Regions from separate parts of the Pseudomonas sp. LBUM1662 genome, predicted to be linked through region 1. Evidence: predicted binding sites of a transcription regulator. Region 1 holds the regulator's gene; each other region holds the start of a gene.

Region 1 (3,276 bases):
CGGATCATGGGTTGGGAGTGTTAACGACCGGTCGCGCCCTGGAGGAGGCTTTGGGTCTTTTCCTTATGCTTTTTGAGTTGTTTATCGAGCTTGTCGGTCAGCGCGTCGATCGCCGCATACATATCGGTATGCTCCGCGTTGGCGACCACTTCATTGCCGGGAATATGCAGCGTGGCTTCGATTTTCTGCTTGAGCTTTTCGACCGTCATCGTGACCTGCACGTTGGTGATCTTGTCGAAATGCCTCTCTAATCGTTGGAGTTTTTCGCCGATGTAGGTGCGAAGAGGTTCGGTCACTTCCAGTTGGTGTCCACTGATGTTGACTTGCATACAGCTTCTCCTTCGTTGCCAGTGCATAAAGCGGTAGATCAGATGATCTACCACTGGAACGCTGTGGCGTGGCTCTACATCAACCGCTTGCGTTCGCTCGAAGGCGCGATCCCGAGGGATTCGCGGTACTTGGCGACGGTGCGGCGAGCCACCTGAATGCCTTGTGCCTCCAGTAAACCAGCGATCTTGCTGTCACTCAACGGCTTTTTCTGATTTTCCGCGGCAACCAGTTTTTTGATGATCGCGCGGATCGCTGTGGACGAGCATTCACCGCCTTCGGAGGTGCTGACATGGCTCGAGAAAAAGTATTTCAGTTCATATATGCCCCGAGGGGTATGCATGAATTTCTGCGTGGTCACCCGGGAAATCGTCGACTCGTGCATGCCCACCGCTTCGGCGATGTCATGCAGCACCAGGGGCTTCATCGCTTCGTCGCCGTATTCCAGGAAGCCGCGCTGATGCTCGACGATCTGGGTGGCCACTTTCATCAGTGTTTCGTTGCGGCTTTGCAGGCTCTTGATGAACCAGCGGGCCTCTTGCAACTGATTGCGCATGAAGGTGTTGTCGGCGCTGGTGTCGGCGCGGCGCACGAAACCGGCGTATTGGGCGTTGACCCGCAGGCGTGGCACTGATTCCTGGTTCAGCTCGACCAGCCAGCGCTCGTTGTCCTTGCGCACGATCACGTCAGGGACGACGTATTCGGCTTCACTGGACTCGATCTGCGAGCCCGGACGCGGGTTGAGGCTCTGGACCAGTTCGATCACCTGGCGCAGTTCATCTTCCTTGAGCTTCATGCGGCGCATCAACTGGCTGTAGTCGCGGCTGCCGAGCAAATCGATGTAGTCGGTGACCAAGCGCTTGGCCTCGGCCAGCCAAGGCGTCTTGGCGGGCAGCTGGCGCAGTTGCAGCAGCAGGCATTCGCCCAGATTGCGGGCGCCGATGCCGGCCGGTTCGAATTGCTGGATGCGGTGCAGGACGGCTTCGATCTCGTCCAGTTCGATGTCCAGCTCCGGATCGAAGGCCTCGAGGATTTCCTCGAGGGTTTCGTCCAGGTAACCCTGATTGTTGATGCAGTCGATCAGGGTCACGGCGATCAGGCGATCGGTGTCGGACATCGGTGCCAGGTTCAGTTGCCATAACAGGTGGCTTTGCAGGCTCTCGCCGGCCGATGTGCGCGTGGTGAAATCCCACTCGTCGTCATCATTGCTCGGCAGGCTGCTGGCGCTGGTCTGGTAGACGTCTTCCCAGGCGGTATCGACAGGCAATTCGTTGGGAATGCGCTCGTTCCAGTCACCTTCCTCAAGGTTATCCACCGTTGGGGCGGTTTCCTGGTAGGAGGGTTCCGAAACATCGGCGTTGGGGAGCTGTTCGGCTTTGTCGGCCAAGGGGTCGGCGTTATCGAAGTCGTCGCCTTCTTCCTGGCGTTCGAGCATCGGATTGGACTCCAGGGCCTCCTGGATTTCCTGTTGCAGGTCCAGGGTCGACAATTGGAGCAGGCGGATGGCCTGTTGCAGCTGCGGTGTCATCGTCAGCTGCTGGCCCATTCTCAAGACTAGCGATGGTTTCATGGCAGGGGCTTAACACCTTATTCGCCGGCGCACATGCGCCATCCACTACAGGGCGCCGGAGCGCCAAACATAAGCAAATTATATGCCCGAAACTGCAGCGTTTGCCTAGAGCGCTGTAACAATAAAAAAGTATTGATTTTTTATCGAGACAAGCGCTCGGACAACCAGCCAGACACGTCAGCGCTTACAGGCGGAACTCGTGGCCCAGATACACTTCCTTGACCAGTTCGTTGGCCAGGATGGTGGCGGAGTCACCTTCGGCAATCAGCTGTCCATCGTTGACGATGTAGGCGGTTTCGCAGATATCCAGGGTTTCACGGACGTTGTGGTCAGTGATCAGCACGCCAATGCCTTTGGCCTTGAGGTGGTAGATGATCTGTTTGATGTCGCCCACCGAAATCGGGTCCACACCGGCGAAAGGTTCGTCGAGCAGGATGAATTTCGGGTTGGTGGCCAGTGCCCGGGCGATTTCCACACGGCGGCGTTCACCACCGGACAGGCTCATGCCGAGGTTGTCGCGGATGTGGCTGATGTGGAATTCCTGCAGCAGGCTTTCCAGCTCTTTGCGACGATCGGCCTTGTCGAGTTCCTTGCGGGTCTCGAGAATGGCCATGATGTTATCGGCCACCGAGAGTTTGCGGAAGATCGACGCTTCTTGCGGAAGATAGCCGATACCCGCCTTTGCACGACCGTGCATCGGCTGGTGGCTGACGTCCAGATCGTCGATCAGTACGCGACCCTGATCGGCCTGCACCAGGCCGACAATCATGTAGAAGCAGGTGGTCTTGCCGGCGCCGTTAGGGCCCAGCAGGCCGACGATTTGACCGCTGTCGATGGACAGGCTGACGTCACGCACGACCTGGCGGCTCTTGTAGCTCTTGGCCAGATGCTGAGCTTTAAGAGTTGCCATTACTGAGCCTTTTTCGCGTCGTTTTTCGGCTTCGGCTGGATCACCATGTCGATACGCGGACGCGCCTCGGTGACCTTGCTGCCCGTAGCACGCCCGGCGCTCGCAAGCTTTTTCTGGGTGTCGTAGACGATTTTTTCGCCTTGGGTAACGTTGTTGTCCTTGTCGACAACTTTTGCCTTGTCGATCAGCACAACGCGGTTTTGCGAGGCGTGGTACTGGATAGTTACGCCCCAGCCCTGAACAGGCTTGGTGTCGCCCGCAGTCTGCAGTTGCTCGAAGTAGGCCAGGTTGCCCACCGACGTCACCACGTCGATGTCGCCGGTCGAGGTGCGGGTGATGGTCACGGTATTGCCGGTGACCTTCATCGAACCCTGAGTAATGATCACGTCACCTTTATAGGTGGCAACGCCATTCTTGTCGTCCAGTTGGGCGTCGTCGGCCTGAATGCGGATAGGCTGCTCTTGATCGT
Region 2 (3,276 bases), 2.7 Mb from region 1:
CCGTTGTTGTCGACGACGTAGTTTTCAGCGTCAGTCTTGAACGCACCGGCACGGGTGTAGCTCAGGGAGCCGTTGTCGCTGAGGATGAAGAAACCATTGCCCTGGATGCCCATGTCCAACACGTTGCCGGTGTTGTTCACGTCGCCCTGACCGAACTGCTGGGCAACGTTGGCCAGACGCACGCCGTTACCGACGGTCTTGCTGCCGGTACCCAGGCGAGTGGCCGAGTACACGTCTTCGAATTCTGCACGGGACGATTTGAAACCGGTGGTCGCGACGTTGGCGATGTTGTTGCCGGTCACGTCCAGTTGTTTGTTGGCTGCATAGAGACCGCTAAGGCCGATATTGAAAGACATATTCCACTCCTTTGTGCCGTGTTAGTCGGCTCTATATACCAATGGTCTGTACTTTGGACAGGGCAACACTGCCCAGGCCTGCCAGGTTCAGCATCAACTCACCGCCGGTCTGGCTGATGGTCACGCTGTTGACGGTTGCCGGCAGGTAAGTCACCAGCGAGGTCGCCTTGCTGTCGTAAGTGGCGGTGGCGGCAAATTTGTAAGTGCCGGCCTTGGCCACTTCGCCCGCATCGTTCTTGCCGTCCCAGATGAAGCTGGCGTTGCCGGCCTTCTGGCTGCCCATATCGATGGTGCGGACCACTTTGCCATCGGCGTCAGTGATCTTGATCGTGACCGGATCCACCGATGCCGGTACCACCGCCGTGCCGTTGAAGCTCTTGGAGGTATCGACGACCGCGGTGTCGGTCTGCGCGACCACCGAACGGCCCACCAGCGAAGACGCTTGCAGCGCTTGCGACGAGTTGTAGTTGCCGGCAATGCCGCTGACCGTATCGTTCAGCGTGGTGATGCCTTCCAGGCTACTGAACTGTGCCAGCTGAGCCACGAAGTCACCGTTGTCCTGCGGCTCGAGCGGGTTCTGGTTCTTCAGCTGGGTGACCAGCAATTGCAGGAACGCATCCTTGCCCAACGCCTTTTTGCCAGTGGCGCTGTTGGTTGCCGAGGCCAGGCCGTCGCTGCTGGTGGTATTGGTCTTGACCGAAGAATTGGCCAGGACGTCCTTGATGTTCACGCCGCTGGTGGTATCGGTAACACTCATCTGAGTCGCCCCTTATCACTGACCGAGGGTCAGGACCTTCTGCATCATGGTTTTGGCGGTGTTCATCATTTCGGCGTTGGTCTGGAACGAACGACTGGCGGAAATCATGTCGGCCATTTCTTCGACGACGTTGACGTTCGGGTAGTAGACGTAGCCCTTGGCGTCGGCGGCCGGATGGTTCGGCTCGTAGCGCGCCTCAAGGTTGCTCTGGTCTTCGACCACGCCCAGCACTTGCACGCCTTGTCCGGCGGCGTCCTGGCTCTGGAACAGCGAATCGCTGCCGCCGCTCTGGCCGCCCTGGAACATGGTGGCGAACACCGGGTGACGGGCGCGATAGGTCTGGTCGATGCTCGACGAGACGGTTTCGGCGTTGGCGATGTTCGAGGCCACGGTGTTCAAGCGCGTGGTCTGGGCGCTCATGCCGCTACCGGCAATGTTGAAAACACTGGATAGAGACATGAATTACTCTCCGCGCAGGGCTGACATCAGCCCTTTGAATTTGCTGTTGAGCAGGGTGAAGCTGGCCTGGAAGCCGACGGCGTTTTCCGCGTAGTTCGACTGTTCCAGTTGGGCGTCCACGGTGTTCTGGTCGATCGACGGCTGCATCGGCGTGCGATACATCAGCGACTCGTCGCCATTGCCCAGGCCTTCGGCCTCGATATGGCGGCTGTTGGTCATGTTCAAGGCAAACGTGCCGCCCTTGGATTTCTCGTTCTGTGCGGCAAGCACCTTGGAGAACTCCAGGTCCCGAGCCTTGTAGTTCGGGGTGTCGGCGTTGGCGATGTTGTTGGCCAGGACTTCGGCACGCTGCGCGCGGAAGCCCAGGGCTTGTTCGTGGATACCGAGCGCTTTATCGAAGCTGATGCTCATGTCGGGAAACCTTCGGGTGACCTGATTTTTCGTAACAGAGACATAGCAAGCCGCGTGCCAATTCAAAAAAGCCCGGAAACCGGGGCTTTGCGGGCAGTGGCAAGGCGGCAATGCCAGAAAAGCGGCAACCGATTTCCGCCGTCTGCCGCTTTTCTGCCGCTTGTCACGAGCCACACCGACCACTGTAGGAGCGAGGCTTGCCCGCGAAGGCGATGTATCAGTCAGCAATAATGTGTCTGACACATCGCCTTCGCGGGCAAGCCTCGCTCCTACAGGTAATGCGGCGGGATGAGACATCATGCAAAAAAAAAACGGGAGCCGCTGAGGGCTCCCGTTTTTTTGATGCTGCCAACGAATCACTTCGCCTGGTAAATGATCCCCGGGCTGCACTGGACCATCTGGTAATGATCCGGCAAACCGTTCAGCGCTTCGGAGGCGCCGAGGAACAGATATCCGCCCGGCTTGAGCGTGCTGTGAATGCGCAACAGGATGTCTTTCTTCACCTCGGCGGAGAAGTAGATCAGCACGTTGCGGCAGAACACGATGTCGAACTTGCCCAAGGCCGCGTAGCTGTCCAGCAGGTTGAACGAGCGAAACTCCACGCGGCTCTTGATCGGCGCCTTGATCGCCCAGCGTCCCGGCCCTTTCGGGTCGAAATAACGCTGAAGGCGCTCGGGCGACAGACCACGGCCGATGGCCAGGCTGTCGTACTCGCCGGTCTTGCAATTGGTCAGCATGGTGCCGGACAAGTCGGTGGCCACAATCTGCGCCCCCATCTTCAACTGGCCCATGTTGACGCGTTCGAACTCATCGATGGACATCGACAGCGAATACGGTTCCTGACCCGACGAACACGCCGCCGACCAGATCCGCAGACGCTGGCCGGGGGCCGCCTTGATCGCTTCGGGCAGCACCTTGTTCTTCAAGACTTCAAACGGATAGGTGTCACGAAACCACAGGGTTTCGTTGGTGGTCATGGCATCCACCACCATCTCGCGCAAACCGCTGCGTGGCTGGGTCTGGATGCGCTGGACCAGCTCACCCAGGGACTTGATACCTTGCTGCTCCATCAGTTTGTTGAGACGGCTCGAGACCAGGTACTGCTTGTTTTCACCGAGCAAAATGCCACAGGCTTTTTCCAGGAATACCCGGAACTGTTCGAAATCCAAATTACCCGTAGACAAAGATGCCGCCTCTTAAATCGTGTTAACCACCAGGGACAGAAGGCCCCTAGCTGATATCTGCTGCTTTGATCCGGTCGACTACCCGGGATGCCAGGTCATCAGGACGGAA
Region 3 (3,276 bases), 1.3 Mb from region 1:
CAGGACCTTGAGAATGACGTAGGTGACGATCGCGGTGTAGATCACCGTGAAGCCCACACCTTTGCACTGAATCCAGACTTGAGCGGCGATGTCGGTAACGGTGCCGAAGCCACCCAGGGACGGTGCGGCGAACACACCGGTCAGGATCGCGCCGAGGATACCGCCGATACCGTGCACACCGAAGGCGTCCAGGGAATCGTCATAGCCGAGTTTGCGTTTCAGGGTGGTGGCGCAGAAGAAGCACACCACGCCCGCTGCCAGGCCGATGACCAGCGCGCCCATCGGGCCCACGGTGCCAGCGGCCGGGGTGATGGCGACCAGACCGGCCACGACACCCGAAGCGATACCCAGTGCACTTGGTTTGCCGTGGGTGATCCACTCGGCGAACATCCAGCCCAGTGCAGCAGCGGCGGTTGCGATCTGGGTGACCAGCATCGCCATACCGGCGGTGCCGTTGGCCGCAGCAGCGGAACCGGCGTTGAAACCGAACCAGCCCACCCACAGCATTGCGGCGCCCATCAGGGTGTAACCGAGGTTGTGCGGCGCCATCGGCGTGGTCGGGAAGCCTTTGCGCTTGCCGAGCACGATGCACGCAACCAGACCGGCCACACCGGCGTTGATGTGCACCACGGTGCCACCAGCGAAGTCGAGCACGCCCCAGTCCCACATCAGGCCGCCGTTGCCGGACCAGACCATGTGCGCAATCGGTGCGTAAACCAGTGTGAACCACACGCCCATGAAGATCAGCATGGCGGAGAACTTCATCCGCTCGGCGAAGGCACCGACGATCAGCGCAGGGGTGATGATGGCGAAGGTCATCTGGAAGGTGATGAACACCGCCTCAGGGAACAGCGCCGCGGGGCCGGTCAGGCTCGAAGGCGTGACACCGGCGAGGAATGCCTTGCCCATGCCGCCGAAGAACGAGTTGAAGTTGACGACGCCCTGCTCCATGCCGGTGGTGTCGAACGCGATGCTGTAGCCATAAATGACCCACAGAATGCTGATCAGACCGGTAATGGCGAAGCACTGCATCATCACGGAAAGAATGTTTTTGGAGCGAACCATGCCGCCGTAGAACAGCGCGAGGCCGGGAATGGTCATGAACAGCACGAGGGCTGTCGAGGTCAGCATCCAGGCGGTATCGCCGGAATTGAGGACTGGGGCCGCCACTTCGTCTGCCGCCATAGCCAGGCTGGGCATTACGAGGGACAACAGGGCTCCTAGCCCTGCGAATTTACGCAGAGTCATATTGTTTTCTCCTGGGGCGTTGGGTTTGTGGCGGCGTTTAAATCGCGTCGGTATCGGTTTCGCCGGTACGGATGCGAATCGCCTGTTCCAGATTGACCACGAAGATCTTGCCGTCACCGATCTTGCCGGTGTTGGCAGCCTTGGTTATCGCCTCGATAACCCGGTCCAGATCCTTGTCGTCAATGGCGACATCGATCTTCACCTTGGGCAGAAAATCGACCACGTACTCCGCGCCGCGATACAGCTCGGTGTGACCCTTCTGCCGACCGAAGCCTTTGACTTCAGTAACGGTAATGCCCTGCACGCCGATCTCGGACAGCGACTCGCGCACGTCGTCCAACTTGAACGGCTTGATGATGGCAGTGACTAGCTTCATGAAAACTCTCTCCCGAATTGGTGGACTTGCCCCAGGAAAACAAACCCGTCTCAAGTCTAAGCGCAGTGCCTGGCTTTGTAACGCATCGTCGGCCTTTGATTGCCCGTCCGACGCCTGCTACCACTCCGCACGAAACACTTCCCCCGTTCCGCTTGGCGCACTGCATTCGTCACAGCGACTGCATCAGTGCATGGGTCACTACCGACTAAGCAGAAAGCTTGCCATCTCGCCAAAACCCACTGAATTCAATCCCTTGACCGATTCCGACAGCCACTTCCCTCAAACGGCCCGACGGTTACGCACAACAACAGTGCGCGGCCGTCCACCCACATGCGCGAAAAGCGTGCATCCCTGCTGTCGGAATTGACTATAGACACTGCGTGATACACTGCCCGCCATTGTTGACAGGACATTTCCCATGCTCGCACCCAAAGATTTCCTCGACGCCCTGACCGGCACCGCCTCCCGCCTCTTCAGCGGCGAAACCCCATTGCCGAAAAGCGAAATCGAAAGCCAGTTCAAGGCGCTGCTGCAGAGCGGCTTCAGCAAGCTGGACCTGGTGAGTCGTGAAGAGTTTGATAGCCAGATGGTTGTCCTCGCACGGACCCGGGCACGGCTGGAAAGCCTCGAAGCAAAGGTCGCCGAGCTGGAAGCGAAGCTGAACCCGCCCACCGAGTAACCCCGCAATTCCCACTTTGAAACCGGATCCAATGTGGGAGCGGGCTTGCTCGCGAATGAAGTCACCTCGGTCGTCCAGCCATCCCACACTGGACAGACCACTCCCCTGTAGGAGCTGCCGCAGGCTGCGATCTTTTGATCTTCCGCCCCGCCACCATCTCGGCAACGTCCTACAAAGATCACCACCGCCGTCCGATAGCGCCGCGAAGCCTAGGTTCCTAAGCTCATCCCCAGCTGAATATTCAGCACTGGGTTTGGCGACCTGGAAGACCCCGACGCACCGCGACCACATTCGACCGAGGAATTTATTCCCATCACGAATTATGGCGGCTATGCGTGGGAGACCCTCGGGTCTGCCGGTTCTCGGGTGTCACCGGTTCGCCAACCCGCGCATAGCTGCCACCCTTTTCGTTTGGCGACGATCAGAAGCAGTTTTCTTCACTCGACCCCGAGAATGCACCATGAATGAAAACTATCTAATCCCTCACGTCTTCACCCGCCACAAACTCCACCTCCACGCGCTGTTGATCGAAAACCAGCCTTGGTTCAGCGCCCGAGACCTGGGCCGTCTGCTTCGCCTTTTCCTCGACGAACGCGCCGTCCGAAAACTCGATCCCGATCAACATCAATCCGCGCGAGTCGTCATCCACGGCACCCTCGAAAACACCCTGCTGATCAGCGAATCCGGCGTCTACGCCCTGCTGGTCTACCACTACTGCCCCGAATACCGAGGTCTGCGCGAGTGGCTAACACACGACGTAGTGCCAGCCCTCAGAGACGCCCAACAACCGACGTCAAGCGAACGCCCGGTCCTGAGTCTGTTGAACTGGCCGGAGATGTCATTGAGTTTGCTGCACTGGAATAATCAGCCGTGGATTCGGTTGCAGGATGTTCCGCACATGCTTGCGGATGGTGAACGGCCAAAGCGAGCGGTCAATACGCCGTGGTGGAAGCGCGCGTCACAGGTGCTGCAA

The links. The regulator sigma-54, encoded in region 1, starts transcription at its own class of promoters, with help from an activator protein. The targets are predictions, from matches to a motif close to ANTGGCATNNANNTTGCTNT.
Positions count from the first base shown of each region.
Region 2: a site for sigma-54 is predicted at 2,026-2,045, ahead of flgB (flagellar basal body rod protein FlgB). Genes of this name have one in related genera too.
Region 3: a site for sigma-54 is predicted at 1,831-1,850, ahead of glnK (P-II family nitrogen regulator). Genes of this name have one in related genera too.

Region 1 is NZ_CP166793.1:1,042,554-1,045,829, forward strand. It holds gene ptsN (PTS IIA-like nitrogen regulatory protein PtsN) at 1-8, opposite strand, end outside; gene hpf (ribosome hibernation-promoting factor, HPF/YfiA family) at 21-329, opposite strand; gene ACA049_RS04485 (RNA polymerase factor sigma-54) at 404-1,897, opposite strand; gene lptB (LPS export ABC transporter ATP-binding protein) at 2,082-2,807, opposite strand; gene lptA (lipopolysaccharide transport periplasmic protein LptA) at 2,807-3,276, opposite strand, start outside.
Region 2 is NZ_CP166793.1:5,089,707-5,092,982, forward strand. It holds gene flgE (flagellar hook protein FlgE) at 1-356, opposite strand, end outside; gene flgD (flagellar hook assembly protein FlgD) at 388-1,113, opposite strand; gene flgC (flagellar basal body rod protein FlgC) at 1,129-1,572, opposite strand; gene flgB (flagellar basal body rod protein FlgB) at 1,576-1,983, opposite strand; gene cheR (protein-glutamate O-methyltransferase CheR) at 2,340-3,167, opposite strand; gene ACA049_RS23040 (chemotaxis protein CheV) at 3,214-3,276, opposite strand, start outside.
Region 3 is NZ_CP166793.1:6,499,886-6,503,161, forward strand. It holds gene ACA049_RS29700 (ammonium transporter) at 1-1,248, opposite strand, end outside; gene glnK (P-II family nitrogen regulator) at 1,286-1,624, opposite strand; gene ACA049_RS29710 (accessory factor UbiK family protein) at 2,043-2,303, shown strand; gene ACA049_RS29715 (BRO-N domain-containing protein) at 2,764-3,276, shown strand, end outside.